DNA from 4 places in the Mesorhizobium sp. M1D.F.Ca.ET.043.01.1.1 genome. Region 2 is predicted to be linked to each of the others. Evidence: riboswitches for the same ligand, from Rfam matches in the RefSeq annotation. Region 2 holds a riboswitch; each other region holds the start of a gene.

Region 1 (7,663 bases), 2.4 Mb from region 2:
GCAGCGGCGCGCCCGGCGCGGCTTCAGGCAGTACCACAAGCTGGGGAACCTGCTTGTAGGAGAAGCCGCCGCGGATGTTGCCCATCTTGCCGGCGACGATGTCCATGACCGCCTTTTCGAGGTTGCGGTCGTAAGGCGTTTCGGCTGCCACCGGCGCGGCCATGGCCATCAGGAAGGCCATGCCGCAAAGGAACGGTTTCATTGTTCTTACCCCCGCGTAAAGCGCGTCGCATCCCTTGATTTCGGGAGACATGCCTCAGACCAAGGTCTTAGCAGGGGGGCGTTGAAAATCGGCCAAAAGACAGGGTAACCGAAGCGCCAAACAAAAGCGTCAACAAACACTTACAACCGGAAGCCGGCAAAGCGATTCAGCACGTTGAGAATTCGATTCAAGCGCGCTGCGCCTGCACGCCGTGGCCGAGCGCGGCGAAGACCGTGCGCACGATGCCGGCCGTGTCGAGGCCCGCGTCGGCATACATCTTCTCCGGCCTGGCGTGATCGGTGAACTCGTCCGGCAGCACGAGCGGGCGCACCTTGAGGCCGTTTTCCAGCAGGCCTTCATGGGCGAGGAAATGCAGCACATGGCTGGCGAAGCCGCCGACCGCGCCCTCCTCGATCGTCACAAGAACCTCATGCGAGCGCGCAAGGCGGCGCACGAGATCTTCGTCCAGCGGTTTGGCGAAGCGGGCATCGGCAACGGTGGTGGAAAGGCCCGCCGCGCCGAGTTCTTCCGCCGCCAGCAGGCAATCCTGCAGCCGCGTGCCGAAGGAGAGAAGCGCCACCTTGGTGCCTTCCTTGAGGATACGGCCCTTGCCGATCTCGAGCACCGAGCCGCGCTCCGGCATGTCGACGCCGACGCCGTTGCCGCGCGGATAGCGGAAGGCGATCGGGCCGCCATCATAGTCGGCTGCGGTGCGCACCATGTGGCGAAGCTCGGCCTCGTCGGCTGCGGCCATGACAACGAAGCCGGGCAGCGAGGCCAGGAAGGTGGTGTCGAAGGCGCCGCAATGGGTGGCGCCGTCGGCGCCGACGAAGCCGGCGCGGTCGATCGGGAAGCGCACCGGCAGCTTCTGGATCGCCACGTCATGCACGACCTGGTCATAGGCGCGCTGCAGGAAGGTCGAATAGATGGCGGTGAAGGGCTTGTAGCCTTCGGTGGCGAGCCCGGCGGCGAAGGTCACCGCGTGCTGCTCGGCGATGCCGACATCGAAGGTTCGCGACGGGAACACCTCGCCGAAAAGGTCGAGGCCGGTGCCGCTCGGCATCGCGGCGGTGATCGCCACGATGCGATCGTCCTCGCGCGCTTCCTGGATCAGGCTCTCGGCGAAGACCTTGGTGTAGCTCGGCGCGTTGGCCGGCGCCTTGGCCTGCGCGCCGGTGATGACGTCGAATTTGTTGACGCCGTGATATTTGTCGGCGGCGGCTTCAGCCGGCGCATAGCCCTTGCCCTTCTGGGTCACGACATGAATCAGCACCGGGCCGTCGGCATTGTCGCGCACGTTCTTAAGCACCGGGATCAGGTGCTCGAGATTGTGCCCGTCGATCGGGCCGATGTGGTAGAAGCCCATCTCCTCGAACAGCGTGCCGCCGGTGACGTAGCCGCGCGCATGCTCGACGGCGCGGGTGATGGCGCGGTCGGCCCGCTTGCCGAGATAGGACGACAGCTTCTTGCCGAAATCGCGCAGGCCGAGATACGCCTTGCCGGAGGCGAGCCTCGCCAGATAGGCGCTCATCGCGCCGGTCGGCGGCGCAATCGACATGTCGTTGTCGTTGAGGATGACGATGAGGCGGGCGTCGAGCGCGCCGGCATTGTTCATCGCCTCATAGGCCATGCCGGCGGACATGGCGCCGTCGCCGATGACGGCGATGACGTTGTTGCGGCCGCCCGCGAGCTCGCGGCCCACGGCCATGCCGAGGCCGGCGGAAATCGAGGTCGAGGAGTGCGCGGCGCCGAAGGGGTCGTATTCGCTCTCCGCCCGCCGGGTGAAGCCGGAGAGACCGCCTTCCTGGCGAAGCGTGCGGATGCGATCGCGGCGGCCGGTCAGGATCTTGTGCGGATAGGCCTGGTGGCCGACATCCCAAATCAGCCGGTCCTGCGGCGTGTTGAAGACATAGTGCAGCGCAACCGTCAGCTCGACCACGCCCAGCCCAGCGCCGAGATGGCCGCCGGTGTGCGACACGGCATCGATCAACTCGGCGCGCAGTTCCGTCGCCAGCTGCGTCAGCTCGCTTTCGTCAAGCGACCGCAAATCCGCGGGAATGCGGACCTTGTCGAGAAGCGGCGTGTCGGGCTTTGGGTTCACTCTGGTGCAGCCTGCTCAGTCTTAACGTTGCGCTAACCTTTGAATATGCGCCTCGATCATGCGCGAAATATGCTGCTGGCGGGCGAATGTAAATGCGTGCCAGTGACGCGGCTGGCGCACGTCGTCCATCCCGCTCTAACCTTCCGGCAGCGGAATGAATTCTTCCTCATCGCCAGGAACGATATCGAAGCGGCCCGTCTTCCATTCTTCCTTGGCCTGCTCGATGCGTTCCTTCGAGGAGGAAACGAAATTCCACCAGATATAACGCTTGGAACCCAGCGACGCTCCGCCGAACAGCATGAAATGCGCGCCGCGCTCGGACGAAACGACGATCTCCTCGCCCGGCTTGAACACCAGAAGTCGCTCGGCCGGGAAGCGGTCGCCGGCGATGGAAACCTCACCCTCCAGCGTATAGATGGCGCGCTCCTCTGCATCGGCGGGGATTTTGACGCTGGCGCCCGCCGCCAGCCGCAAATCGGCGTAGAGCGTCTCCGAGGCGGTCGCGACCGGCGAGCGCAGCCCGGAAAATTCACCGATGACGACTCGGCCGCTGACGCCGTCGGCGTCGATCTCGGGCAGGCGGATCACCGACGTATTCGCGAACACCGGGGCGACCTCTTCCCTGCCGTCGGGCAAGGCCAGCCAGGTCTGCAGGCCAGAGACCGACATCGGCGCGCCACGCAACTCCTTGGGCGTGCGCTCGGAATGAACGATGCCGCGGCCGGCGGTCATCAGGTTCACGTCGCCGGGTGAGATCACCATTTCGGTGCCGAGCGAATCGCGATGCCTGATCTTGCCGTCGAACAGATAGGTGACCGTGGAAAGCCCGATATGCGGATGCGGGCGCACGTCGATCGCCTGGCCAGCGCGCAGGATCGCCGGTCCCATGCGGTCGAAGAAGATGAAGGGACCGACCAGCCGGCGTTTCGCCGTCGGCAGGGCGCGGCGAACCTCGAAGCCGCCAATATCCTTGGCGTTGGGGATGACCATCAACTCGATCTGGTCGCAGGCAAACGCGTCGCCGGCCTCAGGGTCGTTTCCCGGGAAGAAGCTCATGTCATGACCTCAGGCGAAGCGGAGCGCGGACCTGGCTTTCGCCTTAGCGGCCTCTTCCTCGCGATTGCGCGGATGCTGCGTGGTTTCGAGGCTGTCGAGCAGCTCGCGCGCGGCTGCCGCGATCGCCTCGACGGCGTGGTGAAACGCATGCTCGTTGCGCTTGGACGGCTTGGTCGAGCCGCTCAGCTTGCGCACGAACTGCAGCGCCGCATCTTGGACCTCGTCATCAGTCGCCGGCGGATCGAAATTGAACAGGGTCTTGATGTTGCGGCACATGCTTGAACTCCTTACCTGCTTTTCTTCCCCCGACCTGCTTTTCTTCCCCCGCCCCTCTTCCACGCTACTCGGCGTCGAGCGGCTCCGTTCCAACCGGCTTGCCGTCGCGCGACAGCCTGATCTTCTCGACCTTGTCCTCGGCCGCCTTTAGCAGCCGGTCGCAATGGGCTTTCAGCGCCTCGCCGCGCTCGTAGATCCTGATCGACTGATCGAGCGGGACATCGCCGCGCTCCAGATCATCGACGATCTTCTCCAGCGCGTCGAGCGCCTGCTCGAAGCTCATCGTCTTGACGTCTTCGTTAGCTTCATCAGCCATAATTCATCCCTTCATCAGCCGCCCGACATGGGCGGCGACCGAAAATGCCAGTCCCTGCAGATCGTAGCCGCCCTCCAGCAGGCTGACGAGCCGGTTGCCGCTGTGGCGCCCGGCGCGCTCCATAAGCTGGCCGGTCGCCCAGTCGAAATCGTCTTCGGTCAGGTTGATCGCGGCCAGCGGATCGCGATGGTGCGCATCGAACCCGGCGGAAATGATGATCAGGTCCGGCTTGAATGCGTCGATCGACGGCAGCACGCGCGACAGGAAGGCGTCGCGGAACGTATCGCTGCCGGTGCTCGGCGCGAGCGGCGCGTTGACGATGTTGCCGGCGCCGGTTTCGCTCTTGGCGCCTGTGCCCGGGTAAAGCGGCATCTGATGCGTCGAGCAATAGAGCACCGACGGATCGTCCCAGAAGATGTCCTGCGTGCCGTTGCCGTGATGCACGTCCCAATCGACGATGGCGACGCGCTCGGCCTGGTGCTTCTTCTGCGCGTAGCGGGCCGCGATCGCCGCGGTGTTGAACAGGCAAAAGCCCATCGCCGTCGTCCTCTCGGCATGATGGCCGGGCGGACGGGCGGCGACGAAGACATTGGCGGCGCGCCCCTCGAAGACATCGTCGATCGCCGCATTGGCGGCGCCGATCGCCGTCACCGCGGCCTGCCAGCTCTTCGGGCTGGCGCTGGTGTCGGCATCGATCGAGACGATGCCGGTCTCAGGAATGGCCGCGCGGACGCGGGCGACGAAATCTTCCGGATGGGCATAAAGGATGGTTGCCTCGTCGCCTTCCGGCGCCCTGACGCGGTCGAGAGCCGAGAAAGCCTCGTCGTCCAGCACGCGCTCGATGGCGCGCAAACGGTCGGGACGCTCGGGATGACCGGGCGGCGTGAGGTGCTCCAGGAATACCGGATGGGTGTAGAGACGGGTAGCCATGGCCCCTAATCTAGGCACCTGTCGCCCGGATAGCCATGTTTCGGCGCCGAATGATTGGGGAAAATCGCGCCCGATCGTGCGCAAGCGGCATTGGCGCGGCTTCCGCTTCGCTATAGAGTCCTGCCGCTGCCTGGTGCCCGCGACGCGGGAGAATCGGGAACACGGTTGAAATCCGTGGCGTGCCCAACGCTGTGAGGGGGACCGCGCCGGCAAAAGCCACTGTCCTAGACGGGAAGGCGCCGGATGCGGGTCGATCCCGAGCCAGAAGACCGGCCCGGCAGAAATGGTCGTCCGCATGGTCAGGCGGAGGGCTGCTTATCGCAAGGGGACAAGCGATGCAGGCACGAATGGCCGCCACCGGCGGCGGCGACTTTGACCAATTGGCGCGCGAGGCCGTCTACCGGGCGATGTTCACCCGGCGCGACGTGCGCAGCCATTTCACTGCCGACGATCTCGACGATGGCGTGCTGGCGCGACTGTTGACGGCTGCCCATCATGCGCCGTCGGTCGGCTACATGCAGCCGTGGAACTTCATCGTCATCCGCGATGCGACAAGACGGCGGCAGGTGCGCGACCTGTTCCTGGCCGCGCGCGAGCAGGAACTGCCGGCGATCGAGGCGGAGCGGCAGGCGCTCTACCGCACGCTGAAGCTCGAGGGCATCTGCGAAAGCGCGCTCAATCTTTGCATCACCTGCGACCGGCAGCGCTCGCAGAATTCGCCGCTCGGGCGCTGGCACAATCCGGAGATGGACCTCTACAGCACCGTCTGCGCGGTACAGAACTTCTGGCTGGCGGCGCGCGCCGAAGGCGTCGGCGTCGGTTGGGTGAGCATCATCGAGACCGAGGCGCTGAAGCGGCTGTTGTCGATCCCCGACCATGTCACGCCGATAGCCTATCTCTGCGTCGGCCGCGTCTCGGAATTCGCGCCGCGGCCGGACCTCGAGGCGCATGGCTGGGGGCGGCGCCTGCCGCTGCCCGACCTGGTGATGAGCGAGACCTTTTGCGGCGCCGGCGAGGCGCCGCTCAAATCGGCGATTGCCAAGCTTCGCGGCGCTGACCTGCCGAAGCCTTGATCGGGTTGCCTTCGGGGCTGCCGATCAGGCAGGCCGGGGCGAATCCCAGCGCGAGCCGCCGAAGGAGCCCAGCGCCTTGTCGCGAAGCTCCCTGAACTTCGACGAGGCCTCGGCTAGGCGCCGGTCCCATTCCGGATTGGGAACCTGGCCTTCGATGGTGGCGAAATAGACCTGCATCAGCGAAGCGATGGCGAAAGGCTCGATGAAGGCCGCCTTGAAGGCCCAGGCGAAGACGATGGCCAGCACGAAGGCCCAGCCGGCGAGCTGCCCGGGCATCACCCAGAGGATGGCGGCTGCCGGGGCAAGCATCAAAAGGAAGATGACGAAGGACACGCCCCACATGATCACCGCCAGCCAGACGGCATTCTTGACCATGTGCTTGCCGTTCTGCGCGTAGAGCACGACGCCTTGCCTGGCGGTCTCGAAAGGCGAGTTCGAATTGATGCGGATGTTGTAGCCGAGGATGATCTCGTCGACATAGGTCAGCGACAGCCGAATGACCGTGTTGATGAAGCTGACGAGGCCGCTCAAGCCGGGAATGGGGAGGAACGCGGCAATGCCGCCGATCAGGCCGGTGATGGCGCGGATGGCGCCTTTGACCAGTTGGTCGACCACGAAAAGGATATTGGCCTCGGCGAAGCGCTGGGTCACCACTTCCTTCGCATAGGCGATCTGGCCCTGGCCATCCGGAACGTCGTGGCCGTCGATCAGATGCACCATGACGGCGATGTGGCCGGCCTTGAGCACATAGAGGATATATTCGCGGATCCAGTAGACGGCGATCGAGACGACGCCGAAGCCGACGACCCCGCCCCACAAGGCAAACGACATCGGTCCGTCAGGGTCGGTGGAGATATGGCCAACGCCATAGCCGACACTGGCGCCGGTGCCGGTCGCCATGATGTAGGCCAGCGTGATGCCGAAATAGACGATCATGCGAAAGACGATGAACGGCCATGTCCGCATCATGATGGACACCGACCGGCCGATGCTGAAGTCCCACATAGCCCCGACTCCCCGCCTCGCGCATGACCCCGAAAATCGGAATCGTTTTTTCGGAAAGGATCATGCGCAGAATCAAAAGTGTTACAGCGTCCTTTGCGCGTTCGAAGAACCGCTGCGCTGCAAGACAATTGGCGGGAGAGGATGCGCTCGCCCCTGACATTGTCAACGCGGCGGCGGCGTGCCGGGCCCAAAAACCGGTGCACAAACCGGCAGCGTGGTTACGCGGTGGTTTGCTCTGGTTTCCTGAGCAAGCCTTCCAGCAGCTGCTTGAACGCCGCTATCGCCTTCTTGGAGGTCGCTTCGGGATCCTCGGAATTGGCGATGCGCTGCGCGGCCTGGCTGCTGGCGCCGTTGATCAGCCGCGCAGCGGTCTCGGGATCGAGATCGGGAACGACGACGCCGTCCCGCTGCAAGCTGGTCAGATGCCCGGTGATCGACGCCGTGCAGGCATTGGCGTTCGGCCATTGCGCCGGATCGCCAAGCACCGCCGGGCCGTCGCGGAACATGATGCGCTGGATCTCCGGCTCCAGCGCCATCTCGATATAGGTGGTGCATTCGTCGACGAAATGCTGCCAGCGGGTCGGCGCCCGTGACGCCACCTCGTTCACCCGGGCGGCCATCTCGCCGTCGATCTCGGCGATCACCGCCTGCAAGAGCCCCTTCTTGTCGCCGAAATGATGATAGAGTGCGCCGCGCGTCAGGCC
Region 2 (7,663 bases):
CGCCAGCGCTGAAGGAAGCTGGCTTTGCGACAACTCCTCGTCCCGGTTGGTAATATCCCGCCTTCGGCACGCCCACCGGCTCGAGCACCTCGGCCTCAGATCCCGCCAGCCGCGCCAGTCTCCTCACCAGCGCCGCCATATTGGCCGGGCCGCCTTTGCGGAAATAGCCGAGCAGGGCGTCGAGCTCGGCGCGCGGCAAGGTCGAGCCTTCGATCAGGCGCGGGTCCTCGTCATGGCTTTCGCCCGGCAGCAGCGCCAGCTTGATGCCGCGTTCGCGCGCGACCGCTGCCAACTGGTCGCAGCCATAGCGCCACCAGTCGTAACCGCCGAGGATGCGGACCAGGACGACCTTGGCATGGCGGGCGACGCTGTCGATCCAGAGGTCGACCGACATCGGATGGCGCAGATCGCGAAGTGCCGCGAGCCGCATCGACGGCAAGCGGTCAGCGTCCGCCTTCCAGGCGGCTGCCAGTCCGGCAAGATCGCTGTCGGTGAAGGACAGCGCCACGACATCCGCAGGCGTCTGCCTGAGGTCGATAGGCTCGGCGAGATCGTCGAGCGAAGCGGATGTCGTGGTGAGGATATGCATTGCTTCGTGTTGGGCTTTTCGTGTTGGCCTCAGCCGGCGAGGATACGCTCGATCGCCGGGCGGTTCAGCCCCTTGAGGCCGATGACGACGAGCCGCGAGCGGCGGTCGTCCTCGGTCGTCCAGGCGCGGTCGTAATAGTGGTTGACGCGCGGGCCAACGGCCTGAAGGAGGAGCCGCATCGGCTTGCCGCCGACCTCGACGAAGCCTTTGACGCGCAGCACGTTTTCCTGCTCGGCGGCAACGGCGACGCGTTTTGCCAGCTCGTCCGGATGCGAGATCGACGGGATGTCGATGACGAAGGAGTCAAAATCGTCATGCTCGTGGTCGAGCTCGTCGTCGTGATGCGTCTTGCGGTTCTCGATGTCGTCCTCGACGGCGAGGCCGAGGCCGAGCAGCACCGACGGGTCGACCTTGCCCTGCGCCGTCGGCACGACCTTCACGGCACGCGCCACATGCTCGCCGATCACGGCGTTGGCGCGCTCCGAACCCGCCGCGTCCATCAGGTCGCTCTTCGACAGGATGATCAGGTCGGCGCAGGCGATCTGATCCTCGAACACCTCCTCGACCGGATCGTCATGGTCGAGGGTCACGTCGGCGGCGCGCTGCGCCTGAAGGGCATCCATGTCGGACGCGACGCGGCCATCGGCCAGCGCCGGACCGTCGACCACGGCGATGACGCCGTCGACGGTGACGCGGCTCTTGACGGTCGGCCATTGGAAGGCCTGCACAAGCGGCTTCGGCAGAGCGAGGCCCGAGGTCTCGATCAGGATGTGGTCGACCTTTGGCGTGCGCGACAGGATCTGGTCGAGCGCCGGCACGAAGTCATCGGCGACGGTGCAGCAGATGCAGCCATTGGCGAGCTCGACGATGTTCTCCTCAGGGCAGGTGTCGACACCGCAGCCTTTCAGGATCTCACCGTCGATGCCGACATCGCCGAACTCGTTGACGATGATCGCCAGCCGCTTGCCCTTGGCGTTTTCAATGAGGTTGCGGATCAGCGTCGTCTTGCCGGCCCCGAGGAAGCCGGTGACGACGGTGCAGGGCACGCGGGAAACGGAAGCGTTCATGGTCAGTCCTTCAGCATGTCTAGGGGAGGGATGCGGGCGACGAGGCCGCGCTTGAGGGAGTCTGGCCGGCCGCGCCAGGGGATGAGGCCGTCGGTCGATGTGGCGAAGAGTTTTGCACCGGCGACCAGGTCGGCGCCGCTGGTCGTTTCGAGGTCGCCGAAGACGTAGCTCCAGCAGCCGTCGCGCAGAAGTGCCGCGCTCAGGCGGCGCTTGCAATTGCCGAGGCATTCGACGGTGCGAATACGGATGTTCTCGTCCGCTGCGGCGCGGCGCGTGTGCTCGGCCAGCAGCGCACCGGCGCGCGGATGGGCATCGGAACCCGTTTCGTCGCGGCAGGACGAGCAGACGATGACGGTCACGCCCGCCAAGGCTTCGGGCTCGGACGGAACGTCCACGATATTAGCCGGAAAACTGCCGTTGCGATCCAAAACCAGGCTCCTTGCCCGGAAAACCCGCCGGGCGATCGGATACTTAAAGTCTCAGACGGCAGGTCTCCTGGCTCGCGGGTCATCGCCTTGACGCCGCCTTCCCGGGAATTTCCCAGTGGCTTTCGGCTGAGGCTCGTCGCTCACAGTTGCGGGGACAGCCGCGGATTTGGAATTTTTCAACCCCGCACCGCATTCCCTCTTGGCTCCTCCCTTTGCCGGGAGAAGACCGTCTGCGGCGGATTTAGGCTTAGAGCTACGCGGCTGTCAACGCGCGGCTACGACACCTGGATGTCGGCCAGCGCCGGGCCGAGATCGCCAACTGGCGTCACTTCGATGGCTTCCAGGCCGAGCCACGCCTGCATCTGCTTCAATTCATCGAAGAGTTGGGCGGCCGTCTCCGGCGGCGCGCCCAGTTCGGCGTAAGCGGCGTGGACGCGCAGCACGCTGGCCGGGCGATCGGCCCTCAAGTCGACGCGGGCGACGATGCGGTCGCCGAGCAGGAAGGGCAGCACGTAATAGCCGTACTGCCGCTTTTCGGCCGGCGTGTAGATCTCGATGCGGTAGCGGAAGCCGAACAGTTTTTCGGTCCGGGTGCGCTCGAAGACGACGGGGTCGAAGGGAGCGAGCAGGGCGCGGGCCTCGATCCGGCGCGGAATGCGCGCGTCCTTGTGGAGGTAAACGGTCTTGTCCCAGCCCTCGACCCCTACCGGCAGCAGTTCGCCCGCCTCGACCAGTTCCGCGATGCGGTCTTTCGTGTCGCCCGGCGCCAGGCGGAAATAGTCGCGCAGGTCGCCATAGGTGGCGATGCCGTGGGCGCGGGCGGAAATGCGCAGCAATTCGCGATGCGCGTCCTCGATCGACGGCACCGGCAGGTCGAGCACGGCCTGCGGCAGCACGCGTTCCGGCAGGTCGTAATAGCGTTCGAAGCCGCGCCGGTAGGCGGTGGTGATGCGTCCGGCCCAGAACAGCCATTCGAAGGCGTGCTTGGCTTCGCTCCAGCCCCACCAGCCGCCATTGCCCTTATGGCCCTCGATATCGGATGCGGCGATCGGCCCGCGCTCGGCCACTTGCCCGTAAATCTCGTCGATCATCTGCTTGCGCTCGCGGCCCCATTTGGCGAGGCCGAGATACATTTCCTCGCCGCGTTCGGCGCGCTGCATGCGCCAGCGCATCAGCGGGTAGGTCTCGACCGGTAGGAAGGAGGCCTCATGCGCCCAATATTCAAAGACAGCGCGCCTGCGGGTGAGGGCGGCATTGTCGAGCAGCGAAAGCGGGTAGGGGCCGAGGCGCGAATAGAGCGGCATGTAGTGGGCGCGCACCACCGCGCTGACGGAATCGATCTGCAGCAGCCCGGTGCGGGAGAGCACGCGGGCGAGGTGCCTGCGGTTAGGCTCGCCGCCCGGGCGAGGGTCCGTGAAGCCCTGCGCGCCGAGCGCGATGCGCCTGGCCGCGCGAAGCGAGATTTTTTCCTTCTTCAAGGTGCCTTTGCCTCGATCCGTTTACCTGACGTCCAGCCGATGATTCCAGCCATGCTAGCAGGCAAATGGCGGGAGATATGTCAGGAGAGAAAAGTGGAGTAAAAAGCGAAGGAAATCAAACAGGAGCGGATCGGACCAGTTTCTTCCGATATGGCGTCCAGGGCCGCGTTTTGAACAAGGTTTGACTTGCTTCGCCGAAACCGCTGCGCTAACCCTCGCCGCGTCGCAGCATAGGGCTCCTAAAGCGGTTCAGCGGGTTAAACTGTCACGCTTCCGCATTAGAGTCCGTTGCTGTAATCAAAGTGAACTGGCCCGCCAAAGGAAAGTCGCCGCATGGCCGCACTCCTGAGTTCGTACCTGCCCATCGTCCTCTTCATCGCCGTGGCGATGGTCGTCGGCCTAGCGCTGATCATCGCGCCGTTCCTGGTGGCTTACCGCAATCCCGACCCGGAAAAGCTTTCCGCCTATGAATGCGGCTTCAACTCGTTCGACGACGCCCGCATGAAGTTCGACATCCGCTTCTACCTGGTGTCGATCCTGTTCATCATCTTCGATCTCGAGGTCGCCTTCCTGTTCCCATGGGCGGTCTCCTTCTCCAAGCTCGGCATGCTCGGCTTCTGGTCGATGATGGTGTTCCTGGCGGTGCTGACCATCGGCTTTGCCTATGAATGGAAAAAAGGAGCGCTGGAATGGGATTGAACGACAGTTCAGGCACCCTCGTCGCGCCGAAGCCCAAGGGTATCATCGACCCCAACACCGGCAGGCCGGTGGGGGAGGACGATCCCTTCTTCCTCGAAATCAACAATGAGCTGGCCGACAAGGGTTTCCTTGTCACCTCGACCGAAGCGCTGATCACCTGGGCGCGCAGCGGCTCGCTGATGTTCATGACCTTCGGCCTCGCCTGCTGTGCGGTCGAGATGATCCACACGTCGATGCCGCGCTACGACTCGGAGCGGTTCGGCGTCGCGCCGCGCGCGTCTCCGCGCCAGTCCGACATCATGATCGTCGCCGGCACGCTGACCAACAAGATGGCGCCGGCGCTGCGCAAGGTCTACGACCAGATGCCGGAGCCGCGCTACGTCATCTCGATGGGCTCCTGCGCCAATGGCGGCGGTTACTACCACTATTCCTATTCGGTGGTGCGCGGCTGCGACCGCATCGTGCCGGTCGACATCTATGTGCCCGGCTGCCCGCCGAGCGCGGAAGCGCTGCTCTACGGCATTCTCCTTCTGCAGAAGAAGATCCGCCGCACCGGCACGATCGAACGGTGAGCCGATGACCCAGGCGTTGAACGAACTCTCCACCTATCTCGGCGAGAAGCTCTCCGGCCGCATCGGCGAAGCCGTGCTTGCCTATGGCGAGCTGAGCGTTTCCGTCGAGCCGGGCAACCTGATCGAAGTGGCGACCTTCCTGCGTGACGACCCGCGCTGCCAGTTCATCTCGATCATCGACGTCTGCGGCGCCGACTATCCGTCGCGGGCCAGGCGCTTCGACGTCGTCTATCATCTCCTGTCGCCGAAGCAGAATGTCCGCATCCGCCTCAAGGTTCAGGCCGACGAGGAGACGCTGGTGCCGTCGCTGACATCGGTCTATCCCGGCGCCGACTGGTTCGAGCGCGAGACCTACGACCTTTATGGCGTGCTGTTCTCCGACCATCCGGACCTGCGCCGCATCCTCACCGACTACGGCTTCGAGGGGCACCCGCTGCGCAAGGATTTTCCGCTGACCGGCTTTGTCGAGGTGCGCTACGACGACGAGGCCAAGCGGGTCATCTACGAGCCGGTCGAGCTCAAGCAGGAATTCCGCAACTTCGACTTTTTGAGCCCATGGGAAGGGACGGACTACGTCCTGCCCGGGGACGAAAAAGCCAAGACGAATTGAGGCGCCAGAATGGCTGAAACCTCCGTCCGCAATTTTAACATTAACTTTGGACCTCAACATCCTGCAGCGCACGGTGTTTTGAGGTTGGTTCTTGAACTCGACGGCGAGGTGGTCGACCGCGTCGACCCGCATATCGGCCTTCTGCATCGCGGCACCGAGAAGCTGATTGAGGCCAAGACCTACCTGCAGGCGGTGCCTTATCTCGACCGGCTCGACTATTGCGCGCCGATGAACCAGGAGCATGCCTTCGCGCTCGCCGCGGAGCGGCTGCTCGGCATCGAGGTGCCGAAGCGCGGCCAACTGATCCGCGTGCTCTATTCCGAGATGGGCCGCATCATGTCGCACATCCTCAATGTGACGACGCAGGCGATGGATGTCGGCGCGCTGACGCCGCCGCTGTGGGGCTTCGTCGAGCGCGAGAAGCTGATGGTGTTCTACGAGCGCGCCTCCGGCTCGCGCATGCATGCGGCCTATTTCCGGCCCGGCGGCGTGCATCAGGATCTGCCGCAGAAGCTGATCGAGGACATCGGCAAGTGGATCGACCCGTTCCTGAAGTCGATCGACGATCTCGACGCGCTGCTCACGCCCAACCGCATCTTCAAGCAGCGCAATGTCGACATCGGCACGGTGTCGCTGGCCGACGCCTGGGCCTGGGGCTTTTCGGGCGTGATGGTGCGCGGCTCGGGCGCCGCCTGGGACCTGCGCAAGGCGCAGCCCTATGAATGCTATTCCGAGATGGATTTCGACATCCCGATCGGCAAGAACGGCGACTGCTACGACCGTTACCTCGTGCGCATGGAAGAGATGCGCCAGTCGGCCAGGATCATGCGCCAGTGCGTCGACCTGCTGCTCGGCAAGGAAAGCAGCGGGCCGGTGTCGAACCTCGACGGCAAGGTGGTGCCGCCGAAGCGCGCGGCGATGAAGCGCTCGATGGAGGCGCTGATCCATCACTTCAAGCTCTACACCGAGGGCTATCGCGTGCCGGCCGGCGAGGTCTATGCGGCGGTCGAGGCGCCCAAGGGCGAATTCGGCGTCTATCTCGTCTCCGACGGCACCAACAAGCCTTATCGCTGCAAGCTGCGCGCGCCAGGCTTCGCGCATCTGCAGGCCATGGATTTCCTGTGCCGCGGCCACATGCTGGCCGACGTCACCGCCGTGCTTGGCTCCCTCGACATCGTGTTTGGTGAGGTCGATCGCTAAATGTCAGTCCGTCGTCTCGCAGATGCCAGCGTCCAGCCAGCCTCCTTCGCCTTCAACAAGGCGAACGCGGCGGCGGCCCAGCAGTGGATCGCCAAATATCCGAAGGGGCGCGAGCAGTCGGCCATCATCCCGCTGCTGATGATTGCCCAAGAGCAGGAAGGCTGGGTGACGAAGGCGGCGATCGAGACGATCTCCGACATGCTCGGCATGCCGCGCATCCGCGGGCTCGAGGTCGCGACCTTCTACACGCAGTACCAGCTCAACCCGGTCGGCACGCGCGCCCATATCCAGGTCTGCGGCACCACGCCCTGCATGCTGCGCGGCTCGGAAGCGCTGATGGATGTCTGCCGCTCGAAGATCCACCACGACCAGTTCCACACCAATGAAAAAGGCACGCTGTCATGGGAGGAGGTCGAATGCCTCGGCGCCTGCGTCAACGCGCCGATGGTGATGATCTTCAAGGACACTTTTGAGGACCTGACACCGGAGCGCCTGGCCGAGATCATCGATCTCTACGAGGCCGGCAAGGGCGCCACGGTGAAGCCCGGCCCGCAGAACGGCCGCACCGGCTCGGAGCCGGCGACGGGGCTGACGACGCTGAAGAGCGAGAAGGCGATCCTGAAATCCACCCGCGAGAAGGAAGCCAAGGCAGCCGCGAAGGCAGCCAAGCAAGCCGCTGCGGCAGCGCCGGCTGCTGCATCGGCCGCCGTCGTCTCGCAGGCGCCTGCCGCGCCCTCGGCCCCGGTCGGGCCATCGAAGTCCGGCAAGCCGAAAACCGACGCACCCGAAACCAGCCCGGCGCTGACGACGCCGTCGCCGGTCAAGGTTTCGCCGGCCACCGAGAAGGCGGCCAGCGTCAGGGCGCCGCGTCACTCCGCCGCCAACGCCAACCAGGCTTCTCCGGAAGTCGAAGGGGTTTCGAAGTCGCGCAGCGGGCCGATAACCAAGGCCGAGCCGGCCTCCGCCTTCAAGTCGCCCGAAACCAAGCAGCCAGCCACCAAGACGGCCAAGCCGTCGCTC
Region 3 (7,663 bases), 1.5 Mb from region 2:
GCGCAAGCATCGCCCGGAAATCGCAGTTGGCCTCGCCATAGACATGAACCTGCCAATCGAGCGAGCGCAGCGGCTCGAAATTGTCGCCATTTGCATGGGCGACGTAGGGCAGCCGGTCGCCGCCGTTCAGCTTGCCCGCCGTGCCCGAGCTGATCGGCCCGGCCCGGTACTGGATCGCCGCCTGCGAGATCAGTCCGAAGAAGGCGCGCGAGCCGAACGATGTATGCAGTGCGACATTCATGATCTTCGGCATAAGATAGCGCCGGAACAGGCCGATGAGCCGCGAGCGGCTGGTGATGAAGCGGAAAGCGGTGTCGGTGCTCTCGATCAGCTTGCGCGCAAAGGCGATGCGCTCGGGCTCATAGCTGTCGAGCAGGCGCGGGTCGGCCCGGCCCTGTACCACCGCTGCAAGCTTCCAGGCGAGGTTCACTGCGTCGCCCATCCCGGTGTTCATGCCCTGGCCGCCGGCCGGGCTGTGGATATGGCCGGCATCGCCGACGAGGAACACGCGGCCGACGCGGAAGCGCTCGGCGACGCGATGGTGGACGCGGTAGGTCGAGAACCAGTTGACTTCGTGGACCTTGACGCCGGTGTCGCGCTCGATATCGGCGCGGATCGCCTCGAAGCTGATCGTCTCGTCGGCCTCATGCGCCTTCGGCACGATGCCGATGAGGCGGAGCGACCCCGACTGCCTGACCGGCATGGCGATGGCGAAGCCATAGGTGCTGATGGTGACGTCCATGCCGTTGTGGGTGACTTCGCCGGTGCCCTTGACGTCGGCGACGTAGAAAGCCTGCTCGTAGGTGCCGCCGGGAAAGCCGATATTGAGCCCATGCCGAACGGTGCTGCGGGCGCCGTCGCTACCGGCGAGATAGGCGGCGCTGACGGTTTCGGTGCGGCCATCCTTGCTCAGCGTGGCGATGACCGCATCGCCCTCGTCCTGGAAGGCGACGAGCTCGGTGCCGCGCTCGACCTCGACGCCGGCGCGCTGCAGATGCGTGATCAGCACACGCTCGTGGATGTCCTGCGGCAAGGCGAAGGCGAAGGAAAAGGGGCTGATGCCGCGGCCGAAGTCGGACAGCGGCAGCCTGGCAGCGACGCCGGCCGGCGTATGTATGGTAAGCCGCTCCAGCCGGATGCCTGCTGCAAGGACATCGTCGACGATGCCGATCTGGTGGTGGAACTCCAGCGTGCGCGCCTGGACGGCAAGCGCCCGCGAGGTTTCGCCCGGACCGTCAGCCTTGTCGAAGATGCGGACCGGGACACCGAGCCTGGTCAGCCAGAGCGCGAGCGTCAGTCCGGTCGGACCGGCGCCGGCGATGAGGACCTTTGTCTTGGACATGGTCATTTTCCTTCTCCCTCAACGATACGGACTTTTTCGTGTTCCCGCAGCCGGTTTACGCCGGCGGTGACGACCAGATCGCCTTTGCTGAGCCCGTCGCTGACGACGATGCGGTCGGTCTCGTATCGGGCAACCGTGACCGGCTTGAGCTCGACGGCCGACGAGGGCGCCACGATCCACACCGCCGGCTTGCCATCCTTGTCGAACAGCGCGCTGCCTGGCAGCACCACGACCGGCGCGCCGGCGACCTCGGCGCGGCCGGAAACGCTGGCGCCGAAGCGCATTTCGTCGGGCGCATTCTCGATCGAGACCTTCACCTGGAAAGTGCGGGTGGCGGCATCGGCCATCGGCGCGATCTCGCGGATGGTGCCGGCCGCGGTGATCGCCGGATTGCTGAGCAGCGAGACGGTCACCTTTGGCGGCCGCTTCGTATCGGGCGTGTTGGCGAAGGCGGCTTCGGCGATCGAGAACACGGCGTCGCGGCTCTGCGGATCGGCGACGCGGACCACCATCTGCCCGACATTGACGGACAGGCCGGCTTCGGCGCCGCTCGCGGTGACGATGCCGTCGAATTCCGCGTGCAGCTCGGTATAGCCGAGCTGGTCCTTGGCCATCTCGAAGGCGATGTTCGCCGACTTGAGCTTGGCCTGCGCCGAGCGCAGATTCTTCAGCGTCGCGTCATAGTTGGCCCGTGTCGTGAAACCTTTGGCGAGCAGCGCGCCGATGCGGGCCTCGGCGGCACTTGCCTCGACAAGCACGGCCTGCGCCGCCGCGACATCGGCCTCGGCGCTGGCGAGCCGGTTGCGATAGTCCTGATCGTCGATGCGGGCGAGCACCTCGCCCTTCCTCACCGTCGCGCCGACCTCGGCGATGCGTTCGAGCAGCTTGCCGGATACGCGGAAGCCTAGGTCGCTTTCAAGCCTCGGGCGTATCTCGCCGACGGCGGTTCGGGTGTCCGCGCCGAGCATCGGAGCGACTGCTATGGCCTTGACGAGCTTCGTCTCCGGGGCGGCCGGGGTGGCGTTCGAGGCTTCGCTTCTTGCGCCGTGCCAGACCAGGGCCGCGCCGCAGGCGAGGACGGCGATCGAGCCGGCGACAAGGCGACGCCTCAGCGCCTTGTTATCAGAGAGTGCGGCAATCATGCTTGTCTCCACGACCAAGGTTGCGTTCGCGCGGGGAGGATGCGGCGACCGGGAAATATATCGGCTGGAGAGAGGGATCGGGCGTTTGCGGCCTGTCTTTCGCCAGCCCGATCTTCTTGCGGTTTCCGGCCCGGAAAATCCCGAACGGTTTCTGAGAATTTTCCGATGTTTGGCTGAGGCAGTGCCGGAAAGGGATTGACATAGGGCCTTCGAGCATATGTAACGTTATTACATATCGAGCTGCAAATTGGGAATTTCACGGGGTGATCAGGTCGCGCAGAAGTCCGTTGCGACTCGCGCGCGGACAACCTACGATGGCGGTGTCATGGTCCCCGAGCCGCAAGGCGAGGGGTGAAAAGGGAACACGGTGAGATCCGCTCAGGGTCGAGGCCGTGGCTGCCCCCGCAACTGTGAGCGGCGAGCTCCATCCGGAATGCCACTGGCCGGCAAGGCTGGGAAGGCGGATGGCGCGGCGACCCGCGAGCCAGGAGACCTGCCATCGACACGAGTTGACCGGACGGGGTGTGCCGGGAGGAGACGCGGGCACCGGTCCTGTCGGCCGGCTCGTCCGGCATCCTTCCGTCGCCGTTTTTGGAAAGTGACGGAATGTTGGACGGCTCCATCGATCGCATCCACCGCATTTTCGTGTGCACGCTTTGCTGTGATCCGGCGACGCAAGAAATGCGCAGCGAAGCTCTCTCCGATCATCGGGGGGGCCGCCTATGACCGCGCAGCTTCTCGAAGCCCGTGGCCTCGGCGCGACGGCCAACGGCCGGACGCTGGTCGACGATGTCAGCCTGTCGCTGACCGGCGGCGAACGTCTCGCCATCATCGGCCCTAACGGCGCCGGCAAGACGACGCTGCTGCGCATGCTGTGCGGGGCGCTGCCGCCGAGCCGCGGCGAGGTGCGCCTTGCCGGACGCCGGCTGGACCGGATCACCGCCGCCGAGCGGGCGCTCAGCATCGCCGTCGTCGGCCAGACGGACCAGCCGGATCCGCGGCTCGCGCTCATCGACTATGTCGAGCTTGGCCGCGTCCCACATGCGGGCTTGAGGCGCCGCCACGACGATCGCGACATCGTCGTCGAGGCTTTGCGCCGGACCGGATTGCTGCGGCTGCTCGCGCGCACAGTAGGCTCGCTGTCCGGCGGCGAGCGCCAGCGCGCGCAGCTCGCCCGCGCCATCGCGCAGGAGCCGAAAATCCTGTTCCTCGACGAGCCGACCAACCACCTCGATCCGCGCGCCCGCGGCGAGTTGCTCGACCTTGTCGCCGGCTTCGGCATGACCGTTGTCGCCGTGCTGCACGATCTCGCCCTGGTGGCGCCCTTCGCCACCCGCGTCGCGGTGATGAGCAACGCCCGGCTGCACGCGCTGGCGCCGCCGCGCGAGGCGCTGGCGCAGCCGCTCATCCGTGAGGTGTTCGGCATCGATGTGCTGCGCCTCCAGCACCCGACCGAGGACCGCGAGCTCACCGTCTTCGAGCTTCCCGCCCGCGCTTCAGCCCCGTCCTGAGCCAATCCAGACAATCCAACCCAATCAAGGAGCACCATCCCGTGAAACGCCTCGCTTTGTCGCTTGCCCTCTCTTTTGTCGCCTCGGCCGCCTTCGCCTTCCCGGTGACCGTCGACAGCTGCGGCAAGCCGCTCACCTTCGACGCGCCGCCGAAGCGCGCCGTCATCCAGGACCTCAACATGGCCGAGATGGCGTTCGCGCTGAAGCTGCAGCCGTCGATCGTCGGGCTCACCGGCATCACCGGCTGGTACAAGGTTGGCCCCGAATTCAAGGCCGAGCAGGGCTCGATCCCCGAGCTGGCGCCGAAATACCCGACGCTGGAAAACCTTGTAGCCGCGCAGCCGGACTTCTTCTTCGCCGGCTGGTATTACGGCATGAAGCCGGGCGGCGAGGTCACGCCCGACACGCTTGCCCCGCACGGCATCAAGACACTGGTACTGACCGAGAGCTGCGTCCATCTCGACAAGAACCGGCCCGCCGCTTCGATGGACCTGCTCTTTGGCGACGTCGAGAAGCTCGGCAAGATCTTCGGCAAGGACGCGCAGGCGCAAAAGCTGGTCGTCGGCTGGAAGGCCGAGCTGGCCGGCATCACCGCCAAGGTGGGCGACCATAAGGGCGCGCGCGTGTTCCTCTATGACTCCGGCGAGGACAAGCCCTTCACCGCTGGCAAGTTCGCCATCCCCAACGCCATGATCGCCGCCGCGGGCGGGGAAAACATCATGGCCGACATGGACACGAGCTGGGGCAATACCGACTGGGAGACGGTCGCGTCGCGCAATCCGCAATTCCTCATCCTGCTCGACTACCAGGACGGCGGCGGCTACCGGAAGCTGCTCGATTTCCTCGAGGCACATTCGGCGATGAAGGAAACCGACGCGGTGAAGAACAAGCGCTTCGTTGCGCTGCGTTACGCCGAGCTGACGCCCGGACCCGCCAACATCGAGGCGATCGGCAAGATCGCCAGGGCCATGTATCCGGAAGCGTTCTGACCTTTGCGATACGGATCGTTCGTTCTTACAATGTCGCTGGGCGCGGTGCTGCTCGCAGCGCTCGTGCTGCTTTCGATCGCCTACGGCTCGACGCTCATCCCGTTGCACGAGGTCGTGCGCGCGCTGGCACATGCGATGGGGCTGGACGGGAACCAGGTATCCGGTCCGGTCGGCAGCATCGTCGTCGACCTCAGGCTGCCGCGCGCGTTGCTGGCGATTGCTGTCGGCGCCGGCCTCGGCATCGTCGGCGCGCTGCTGCAGACGGTGACCCGCAACGATCTCGCCGATCCGTTCCTGTTCGGCCTCTCCTCGGGCGCCGCCGCCGGCGCGGTCTCCGTCATCACCGTCTTCGGCGACAGCTTCGGCATCTGGACACTTCCCCTTGCCGCCTTCACCGGCGGCATACTGGCAGCGGCAATCGTGCTTCTGCTCGTGTCGCGGGTGAGGGGGCAGGGACCCGAGCGGCTGATCCTCGCCGGCCTCGCCGTTTCCTTCATGTTCACCGCGCTGACCAACTATCTCGTCTTCGCCGGCGACCAGCGCGCCGCCCATTCGGTGCTGTTCTGGACCATGGGCGGGCTGGGTCTCGCCCGCTGGGACAATATCGGCCTGGCGGCGCTCGGCGCTGGCATCATTCTCGCCTATGGGCTCTGGAACCACCGCCGCTTCGATGCCTTCCTCGCCGGCGAAAGCGCCGCCGAAAGCCTCGGCGTGCCGGTGGCGAGGATGCGCCGCACGACATTCCTCATCGCGGCTCTGGCCACCGCGATTCTGGTGGCGGTGGCCGGCGTCATCGGCTTCGTCGGCCTGATGATCCCGCATCTCGGCCGGCCGCTGGCCGGTCCGCTGCATCGGCCGCTGATAGCGATCTGCGCGCTGTTCGGCGCGATCCTGCTCCTGGCCAGCGATCTCTTGGCCCGCACGCTGCTGCCGCCGCAGGAACTGCCGATCGGCATCATCACCAGCTCGCTCGGCGCCTTCTTCGTCGTCACCATGCTGATGCGCAACCGCCTTTAGTTCGCCGGCGATCAAACCGTCCAGAAATAGCGCACGATGTGGAAGAAGATCGGCGCGGCGAAGACGAGGCTATCGGTGCGGTCGAGCATGCCGCCATGGCCCTCGATCAGGTGGCCCCAGTCCTTGACGCCCTGGTCGCGCTTGATCGCCGACGCCACGAGCCCGCCGAGGAACCCCATCGTGCAGGCGACGAAGGCGACCGTCGAGGCCTGCAGCGGCGAAAACGGCGTGATGAAGGAGAGCAACGCGCCGAGCAGGCTGGAGGCGACCAGCCCGCCGATCAGCCCCTCCCAGGTTTTCGACGGCGAGACGGTCGGCGAGAAGCGGTGTTTCCCGAACAGCTTGCCGAAGATGTACTGCAGCACGTCGCTGCCCTGCACGACGATGATCAGGAAGGCGATGAGCAGAAGATTGCGGCCTTCGAAACCCGGCACGTTGAGCGTCAGCAGGGCAGGAACATGGCTGACGCAATAGACCGAGATCATGATCGCCCATTGCTGCGCGGCGATGCGCTCGAGGAAGCGCTCGGTATCGCCATGAAGCGCCGTGATCGCCGGCATCAGCAGGAAGCAGTAGACCGGGATGAAGATCACGAACAGTCCGTACCAGGCCGTCCACACCAGCCAGTACTGGACCGGGATGACGATGCCGAACATGCCGAGCAGCACCCAGTGGTCGCTGCGGCGGCTGTGCGTCAGCGTCACGAACTCGCGCAGCGCCGCGAACGAGATCAGCGCGAAAAGGATGGTCATGCCGTAGCGGCCGAAGAAGAAGGCGACCGTCATCAGCGCCACCATCACCCACCAGGCGTTGATGCGCTGCGTGAGGTTGACCAGCGTTGCGCTCAGCGGCTTCGGCGCGCGCATCGAAAGGATGCCGGCGGTGACGCTGGCGGTGCTCAGCACCACGAAAAGGCCGATGATCAGGATGCTGATTTCGTGGCGCATCAATCGTCTCGATCAGGGCGCGGATTCAGCGCCAGAAGTGCCGCGCGGGCGCGCTCGAGGAAGGCGCGGCGTTCCTCGCCGGGCGCCACCGCTACCGGCGCGCCGAAGACGACGCGGCAAAGCAGCGGCACCGGCAGGAACTGGCCCTTCGGCAGCACGCGCGACATGTTCTCGATCCAGCAGGGGATGAGTTCCACATCGGGCCGCGTCATCGACAGGTTGTAGAGCCCGGAGCGGAACGGCAGCAGCTCGTCGCTCATGTTGCGCGTGCCTTCCGGGAAGATGATCAGCGAGTGGCCCTGGTCGAGCACCGAGAGCATGACCGAGATCGGGTTCTCCTCCGGACTCGTCCATTGCCGGCTGATCAGCACGGAGGAGAGCATGTCCTCGGCGATGAAGCGGCGCAGCCGCGACTTCCCCCAATATTCGGAAGCGGCGATCGCATGCGTGATGGCGCGTTCCTTCTCGCTGAGGCAGGCCGACAAAAGGATGAAATCGCCATGGCTGGTGTGGTTGGCGAAATAGATGCGCTGCCGCTCCGACGGCTGGCTGCCGCTCCAGATCGGGCGCACGCCGGTCACCGCCCAGGCCAGCGCCGACAGGCCGACCGAGGTCACCGTCTGCAGCAGGGTGAAGGTCCGGAGCGCAAGCTTGCTCATCGCGGCATCCAGAATCCGGCGGTCAGGAACGCGGCGACGAAGACTGCCAAGGCGAT
Region 4 (7,663 bases), 3.2 Mb from region 2:
TCTGATGTGCGAGTTCGCTGTTCCGCTGCCCACCAACGTGATCGCCGAACTGTTCGGTTTGCCGGACGAACAGCGTGAAGAGATCGTCGCCCTCACCTACAGCCTGGCCAGCACCTCCGCTACAGCCGCAGAGGTAAGACAGACGCGGCAGCGCATCCCGGAGTTCTTCCGTCGTCTGATCGCGCTCAAGCGTCGCCGGCTCGGCGACGATCTGGCTTCGGCGCTGATCGTCGCACGCGACAATGGCGAGCTCGTTTCCGACACCGAGCTCATCGACATGCTGTTCATGGTGCTCTCTGCAGGCTTCGTGACTGTCGCCGGCGTCATCGGCAATGGCATGCTGGCATTGCTGACGCATCCGCAGCAACTGCACCTGGTACGCAGCGGCCAAGTTCCGTGGTCACAGGCGATCGAGGAGATTCTGCGGTGGGGCAGCTCAGCGGCCAATCTGCCATTTCGCTATGCCACCCAGGACGTGGAGATCGACGGATGCATAGTGCGCCGCGGCGACGCCGTGCTGATGGCGTTACATGCGGCGAACCGGGACGAAAAGGCCTTCGGTCCCGGCGCCGACCGGTTCGACGTCACCCGGCTGCACAACCCGCACCTGTCGTTCGGCGAGGGACCCCATTCGTGCCTGGGCGCTGCGCTGGCGCGCCTGGAATTGGGCTGCGCCTTCCCCGCGCTATTCGGGCGGCTGGAGGATCTGGCGCTGAGCATCGCCGCGGAGGACGTGGTCTACATGCCGTCTTACGTCATTCGCTGCCCGCAGAGCCTGCCGGTCACCTTCCGCCCTTCCATGCCCCAGAGAGTGCGGCATTCGCCCCGGATTCACTGATTCTGAGTGGAAGGCTCGGCCAGTTGTTCTGCGTTTGCATGGGAAGCAGGCGCTCGGCGCAGTACCGGAGGTCATCCCGAAGCTCGGGTGGTAAACGTTGTCGCTTACGCCCTGGTCCAGACTTCGCTCCAGCTGGCTTTTCCCAGTATCGGACGCGGCGACCCCCAATTCTCTACCAGCCGTATGATCGAGGTCCTATAAGGAACCCGCAGGTGCGGAGTACAAACCGAGGCCTGCCGACATACAACTCCGCTGCTCTTGAGAGGAATCCGGTATTGCCCCTGCGCCTGCCAATAATCCGTCGCTTGAAATCCCCTGACCTGTTTGGCGCCATCGATCGCCTGCCAGCACCCGGCACGCCGGCTAGCGAGCGGACATTCGAGGTCCTCAATCCATCGAGCGGGGAAGTCTTGGCGGTGCTTCCCGACATGGGTGTGAAGGAGACACGCGCTGCGATCGACAAGGCCTACACGGCGCAGCCTAGATGGGCTGCACTGCCCGCCCGAGAACGCAGCGACGTTTTGTGGCGGTGGCATGAACTGATCATGGACCACGCCGATGATCTTGCCGCGATACTCACTGCAGAGATGGGCAAGCCGTTTGCCGAAGCCAAGTCGGAGGTGTCGCATGCGGCCGCGTATCTGCAATGGTACGCCGAAGAAGCCAATCGCATCTATGGCGAGACGATCCCCCCACCATCGATTGACCGTCGCATGATGGTGATCAAGCAGCCGATCGGTGTCGTGGGCACAATTACGCCATGGAATTTCCCAGCGTCGATGGTGGCGCGCAAGATCTCGCCGGCCCTGGCGGCGGGCTGCGCGATTGTGCTTAAACCCGCTGAACAGACGCCGCTCGTGGCAGGCGCAATGTTCGCCCTCGCGCATCAAGCCGGCTTTCCCGACGGCGTCATCAACCTGGTATATGCGTCCGAAGGTGACGCCGTAGGACGCGAACTCTGCTCAAATCCCAAGGTGCGAAAGATCAGCTTTACGGGCTCGACCGAGGTTGGCCGGCTGCTCATGCGCCAGTGCTCGGACCAGATCAAGAAGGTCAGCCTCGAGCTCGGCGGCAATGCCCCTTTCATTGTCTTTGATGACGCCGATATCGACGCTGCGGTTGACGGCGCGATCCAGGCGAAATTCCGCAACGCCGGTCAGACTTGCGTTTCGGCGAACCGCCTTTACGTCCAATCGAGCGTTCACGATGAGTTCGTCGAGAAGTTCGTGGACAAAGTCCGGCACTTGTCGGTTGGCGACGGCTTCGTTGCCGGAGTGGACATTGGACCGCTGATCGACATCCATGCTCTGCGCAAGATCGAGTCGCACATTGCAGATGCCGTTGCCAAGGGTGGGATTATTCGATGCGGGGCCGAACGCATCGGCAAGGATGGCACCTTCTTCAAGCCCACAGTGCTCACCGAAATTTCCAGCATCATGGCTGTTGCGCAAGAGGAGACTTTCGGGCCGCTGGCGCCGATCATTCGCTTCGAAGATGCGGATCAGGTTGTGCGTGAGGCCAACGACACGATCTACGGCCTCGCCGCCTATTTCTATGCCTCGAACCTCAAGCGTGTCTGGCGCGTTGCCGAGGCATTGGAATACGGCATGGTTGGCATCAACACGGGGCGTATGTCTTCGGAAGCGGCGCCTTTTGGCGGCATGAAGCAGTCCGGCATCGGGCGGGAGGGTTCCCGCCACGGGCTCGAAGACTACCTCGAAATGAAATACCTCTGCATGGGCGGCATCTGATCTCTATCTGGATGGACACCTCGGGCGGCGCACGATCAAACCAAAGAGATGATTCGAGCGCGGACCGCTTCGGGTCGTTTCAGTGCCCCCGCCTGCGCGCCTTAAGCTTGGATAGGTGAGCAACCTACCGTCCGCAGGTGCACCTTGCCTCCTCGCTGTAGAGGGGTTTCAACGTAGCTGGGCGTCTAGATGCATACCGCGGCACGTCTCGCCAGGCCGGTGTCTGCTGCAACTAAGAAGGCGATTGTGCATCAGGTGCGCTGAGACAGCGAAGGTAGTCAACCCGACGATGCAAGACGTCCGCACGGCGAATTGGCGCACCGAAACGTTTACGCCGCAACCTCCTTATTGCCGCACGGCCCACTGAGCCCCCTTCGCGCATCGCTCTGAATCGGTACAGTCGCCGGCATTCCCGCCTGGAGAAGATTCAGTGACACAAGACGTGCCCAGGCCGCGCATGCACGAAAGACATTGAGGGTTGAGATCCAATGATTATAGCGCATCTGCTCGACATGGACGGGGTCCTGGTCCGGGGCGGCCAACCGATTTCTGGCTCGGTCGGCTATGTTGCCGGGCTAGTCGCCAAGGGTGAGCCCTTTCAGATCTTCACCAATAACTCGCGGTTCACGCCAGAAGATCATGCCGAGCGTCTAAGAGCGGTTGGCTTCGCCGTGCAGCCAGAGCACATCTACACATCGGCGCTCGCCACCGCGCGGTTCATGGCGCTGCAAAAGCACCGATCAACTGCCTATGTTATCGGCGACCACGGTCTGGTCGAGGCCCTGCGGCAGGCAGGCTGCCGAATAACAGAGTTTGCCCCCGAATTCGTGGTCCTCGGAGACACCACGTCGTACCACTACGAGCAGATCGCAACTGGCGCTGAGCTTGTGGCGAAGGGCGCGCGCTTTCTCGCCACCAACCCGGATGCCACTGGCCCGACCGAGCGGGGCTCCCATCCGGCGTGCGGGGCTGTCGCGGCACTAATCGAGAAGGCCACCGGCCGTCAGCCCTATTTCGTCGGGAAGCCGAACCCGTTCATGATGCGCGACGCGCTCGACCGGCTGGGAGTTCGAGCTGTCGATACCATCATGGTCGGGGACCGCATGGATACCGACGTGCTCGCGGGGCTGGAATCGGGCCTGAGAACAGCCCTTGTGCTTACTGGTGTGACCAAGCTGGCAGACATAGAGCGGTTTCCATTCAGACCGGACTACGTGGTCGAGTGCCTTGCCGATCTGGGCCAAATCATAGCGAACCAATAAGCCGAACGCACCCCTACACGAAGACCGAACGCTCCTCTACGTTCCGCATGCCGGCCGTCAACCTGGGCAATGATCGGGAGGAACAGCCGGCCCGCATCCAGAAAAGAAGTGATAAGCGTGACAACTTAGTCGAAGTGCACCCATGTAGGGCAAGCAAGTTCATTGTGAGCTTCACTGCTTTGGTTCTGCACGTTCCAGCGATCGCACCGGAATTGATCCGGTGATTGGGTGCGCCCGTTGTCGGATCGTCGACGATGTCCGCAATGTCACACAATGCTTTCAGAGCGATTGCATCGTTCCTAACGATTTTCCCAGTTGGCACGACGATGCGTTCTCTGTGCAAGAGCACTGCGACGCGGCCGACCCGAGAAGGCACCACCTGATGATCACGCCGTTCCAACAATAGGGGCGCCGCCTCCAACGAGCGCCGATCAAACGGAAGCCATCGCGCTTTCATTCGTCTGGTTGTCCGGACATGACGAATTCGATTTCGGGCCAAAAGTGAGTGCACCCGATGACCCCCATGTTTGTGGAAGGCGAACGGGCACTTGCGTCGACGGCCGGCCAGTCGGCAAACACCCTGAAGCACTTCGGTGGAGCGCAGTTCGAGCGCGACGGGGCGGCGCTGAATGCCTTTCGACCGACCCGACCCTCGTAAGCGGCTTTGGGCGAAAGAGACCGATCAGCGCAAGGTGTTACTCGCATAATCACATAAACATCTCGTTATATGGTATTGACAAGGATCGAAGCGGCTGTGATTGTACGCATGTCATGGTTCTTCGCGCGGCACTGCCGTAGCGGAGCTAAGAGGGAAGCCGGTGCGATGCCGGCGCTGCCCCCGCAACTGTTAGCGGCGAGCCAAGCCCATTGATGTCACTGAGGCGAACGGCCTCGGGAAGACGGGCGGAGGCTTTGACCCGCGAGCCAGGAGACCTGCCACGACGAACAACGTCCACGGGCGGGGTGTCTGGTGGTCGCGGTAGCTCGGCTTCGTGCCGCCTATTCGCGGGTTCCTTGTCCCCCGCCCCAACCATCGGGGTATGGCATGACTGTCTCTCAACGAATTCCTGTAGCAACGCTCGGCGTGCCGCGTATCGGTCGACGGCGGGAACTGAAATTCGCGCTTGAAAACTACTGGTCCGGAAAATCTCGCGCTGCCGATCTGCTCGCGACGGCGAAGACGCTGCGTGCCGCTAGCTGGAGGGAGCAGCACGATCGCGGCGTGTCGAAAATCCCGTCCAACGATTTCTCGCTTTATGACCACGTGCTCGACACAGTCGCCATGGTCGGCGCCGTTCCGGCACGATACGCCTGGACTGACGGCGAGGTCCCACTCGATATCTATTTCGCCATGGCGCGCGGCAATCAAGGTCAGGCCGCGGATTGTGGACCTGCCGGTGACGAGCCTGCGGCCAATGGGCAGGGCCTTGCCGCGATGGAAATGACCAAATGGTTCGACACCAACTACCACTACATTGTGCCGGAACTCAGGGACGATCAGAGCTTTGCCCTCTCGTCGGCGAAACCGGTCGATCATTTCCTCGAGGCCAAGGCGCTCGGCATCCACACTCGCCCGGTCCTGCTTGGACCGGTTACCTTTCTCAAGTTGGCGAAGTCACCTGAGGAAGGTTTCAACCCTATCGCGCTCCTGCCACGGCTGCTGCCCGTCTACGAGGAACTCCTGCAGAGGCTAAAGCTCGCGGGAGCCGATTGGGTGCAGATCGATGAGCCGGCGCTCGTGCTCGATCTGATTCCCAACGAACGGGATGCGCTCCAATTCGCCTACTCCCGGCTGTCGAAAGCAGCACCCGAGTTGAAGATCATGGTCGCTACCTATTTCGGATCGCTGGGAGACAATCTCGAGACCGCAATTTCTCTGCCCGTGGCGGGACTGCACGTGGATCTCGTGCGCGCTCCAGAGCAGTTGGAGGCCGTCGGCCGGCTCGCGCAGAAGGAACTTGTGCTCTCGCTCGGGCTGATCGACGGCCGCAACGTCTGGCGCGCGAACCTGCCTGCGATATTTGACCGTATCAAGCCGATCGTCGCCGGTTGGCCGCTGGAGCGGGTGGAGATTGCCCCGTCCTGCTCGATGCTGCATGTGCCGATCGACCTGGACTTGGAGACGGCACTCGATGCGGATGTGAGGTCGTGGCTCGCCTTCGCAGCGCAAAAGACCGACGAGCTGGTCGTGCTCGCCCGTGCCCTGGCCGAAGGCCGGGACGCAGTGGCCGCCGAACTGGAGGCGTCGGCTGAGGCTGCCGCCGTTCGCGCGACATCCGCCAAGGTGCATGATCCGCTCGTCGAAGGCCGGGTCGCCAGGATCAAGGTCGGCATGACGCGCCGGAAGAGCGCATTTGCCGGCCGCTCCAAGCTTCAGGCCGACGTGTTTGGCTTGCCCCCCTTCCCCACCACGACGATCGGCTCCTTCCCGCAAACAGCCGAGATTCGCAAGGCGCGGGCAGCTCATGCCAAAGGCCAGCTGAGTTACGTCGACTATGAAGCGTTCCTGAAGAAAGAGATAAAAGCCGCCGTTCGCTGGCAAGAAGAGATCGGACTCGACGTGCTGGTCCACGGCGAATTCGAGCGCAACGACATGGTGCAATATTTCGCCGAGCAGCTCTGCGGCTTCGCCTTCACGCAACACGGGTGGGTGCAAAGCTATGGCTCGCGCTTTGTGCGACCCCCGATCATCATTGGAGATGTGTCGCGACAAAATCCGATGACACTACATTGGTGGCGATATGCCCAGTCGCTAACGCTGAAGCCGGTGAAAGGCATGCTTACCGGTCCCGTGACGATCCTCAATTGGTCCTTCGTCCGAGACGACCTTCCGCGCTCAGCCGTCTGCCGTCAGGTCGCGCTCGCCATTCGCGATGAAGTGAGCGACCTTGAAAAGGCCGGCGCTAAGATGATCCAGATCGACGAAGCCGCACTGCGCGAGGGCTTGCCGCTGCGCCAGGCCGACTGGGAGGCCTATCTCGACTGGGCCGTCGAATGCTTCCGGCTGGCTTCAACGGCCGTCGAGGATGCGACCCAGATCCACACCCATATGTGCTACTCCGAGTTCGGCGACATCGTGGACGCTATCGCCGCAATGGATGCGGATGTGATCTCCATTGAAGCCTCGCGCTCGCAGATGGAACTGCTCGATACGCTTCGAACCTTCAAGTATCCGAACGATATCGGACCTGGCGTCTATGACATTCACTCGCCGCGGGTCCCGGAAGTGGGCGAGATTTCCAACCTCATCATGCTTGCGCGCGATCGATTGTTGGATGACCAACTGTGGGTGAATCCCGACTGCGGCCTCAAAACGCGCAGATGGGAGGAGGTCCGCTCTGCCCTGGTGAACATGGTGGCTGCGGCACGCGCAATTCGGGAAAAAGCGCAAACGGCGTAGGACTCGGTGACACTTGCCGGCGGTGAGCGGCGACGCTGCACCCCGGGCGAAGTAGGTTGAGGAGGCTATCCGGCTCACCCAAAGAAATCGACCTGCCGCCGACCGAAGCGCCTCCGTAAGCTTGGTCTGGTCGGGCCTTGTTATGGCGCGGCCACGCCAGCTGTTCCGAAGGCGGGCGTTGGCGGGCGATCGAAGCAGGCCGGCCCTCAAATGAGCCGGCCAGAGATCAGACGGCTGACCCCCAGCGGTTTCGGACTACTCCGGATTTAAGCTAGTCCAATATCACTATCATCTTTCCGATGCGATCGCCGAAACCTCCGTTCCGACATCGGCGACCATCGGGAGAGGCATCGGCGATCACGCGGGGCCGGTCCAAGGGTGTTCCGGGAAACCGGATGCAGGGCTAATCTGG

The links. Region 2 has a riboswitch for cobalamin ahead of EJ067_RS29150 (DUF1636 family protein). Riboswitches for the same ligand answer to the same signal wherever they lie in the genome.
Region 1: another riboswitch for cobalamin. It lies ahead of bluB (5,6-dimethylbenzimidazole synthase); the one in region 2 lies ahead of EJ067_RS29150 (DUF1636 family protein).
Region 3: another riboswitch for cobalamin. It lies ahead of EJ067_RS02330 (ABC transporter ATP-binding protein); the one in region 2 lies ahead of EJ067_RS29150 (DUF1636 family protein).
Region 4: another riboswitch for cobalamin. It lies ahead of metE (5-methyltetrahydropteroyltriglutamate--homocysteine S-methyltransferase); the one in region 2 lies ahead of EJ067_RS29150 (DUF1636 family protein).

The regions. Positions count from the first base shown of each region.
Region 1 covers NZ_CP034444.1:1,310,912-1,318,574, forward strand. The annotation lists gene EJ067_RS06675 (hypothetical protein) at 1-202, opposite strand, end outside; gene dxs (1-deoxy-D-xylulose-5-phosphate synthase) at 390-2,303, opposite strand; gene EJ067_RS06685 (pirin family protein) at 2,439-3,359, opposite strand; gene EJ067_RS06690 (DUF2277 domain-containing protein) at 3,369-3,635, opposite strand; gene EJ067_RS06695 (exodeoxyribonuclease VII small subunit) at 3,700-3,951, opposite strand; gene EJ067_RS06700 (histone deacetylase family protein) at 3,955-4,881, opposite strand; cobalamin riboswitch at 4,996-5,174, shown strand; gene bluB (5,6-dimethylbenzimidazole synthase) at 5,217-5,954, shown strand; gene EJ067_RS06710 (hypothetical protein) at 5,979-6,959, opposite strand; gene EJ067_RS06715 (TetR/AcrR family transcriptional regulator) at 7,178-7,663, opposite strand, start outside.
Region 2 covers NZ_CP034444.1:6,086,656-6,094,318, forward strand. The annotation lists gene cobN (cobaltochelatase subunit CobN) at 1-589, opposite strand, end outside; gene cobW (cobalamin biosynthesis protein CobW) at 619-1,656, opposite strand; gene EJ067_RS29150 (DUF1636 family protein) at 1,659-2,084, opposite strand; cobalamin riboswitch at 2,124-2,330, opposite strand; gene EJ067_RS29155 (winged helix-turn-helix domain-containing protein) at 2,360-3,562, opposite strand; gene EJ067_RS29160 (NADH-quinone oxidoreductase subunit A) at 3,896-4,261, shown strand; gene EJ067_RS29165 (NADH-quinone oxidoreductase subunit B) at 4,252-4,833, shown strand; gene EJ067_RS29170 (NADH-quinone oxidoreductase subunit C) at 4,838-5,443, shown strand; gene EJ067_RS29175 (NADH-quinone oxidoreductase subunit D) at 5,453-6,643, shown strand; gene EJ067_RS29180 (NADH-quinone oxidoreductase subunit E) at 6,644-7,663, shown strand, end outside.
Region 3 covers NZ_CP034444.1:467,217-474,879, reverse strand. The annotation lists gene EJ067_RS02345 (FAD-dependent monooxygenase) at 1-1,342, opposite strand, end outside; gene EJ067_RS02340 (efflux RND transporter periplasmic adaptor subunit) at 1,345-2,484, opposite strand; cobalamin riboswitch at 2,794-3,000, shown strand; gene EJ067_RS02330 (ABC transporter ATP-binding protein) at 3,207-3,995, shown strand; gene EJ067_RS02325 (ABC transporter substrate-binding protein) at 4,037-4,984, shown strand; gene EJ067_RS02320 (iron ABC transporter permease) at 5,015-6,001, shown strand; gene EJ067_RS02315 (phosphatidate cytidylyltransferase) at 6,013-6,948, opposite strand; gene EJ067_RS02310 (lysophospholipid acyltransferase family protein) at 6,948-7,607, opposite strand; gene EJ067_RS02305 (hypothetical protein) at 7,604-7,663, opposite strand, start outside.
Region 4 covers NZ_CP034444.1:2,143,175-2,150,837, forward strand. The annotation lists gene EJ067_RS10615 (cytochrome P450) at 1-838, shown strand, start outside; gene EJ067_RS10620 (NAD-dependent succinate-semialdehyde dehydrogenase) at 1,159-2,589, shown strand; gene EJ067_RS10625 (HAD-IIA family hydrolase) at 3,078-3,851, shown strand; cobalamin riboswitch at 4,607-4,807, shown strand; gene metE (5-methyltetrahydropteroyltriglutamate--homocysteine S-methyltransferase) at 4,897-7,251, shown strand.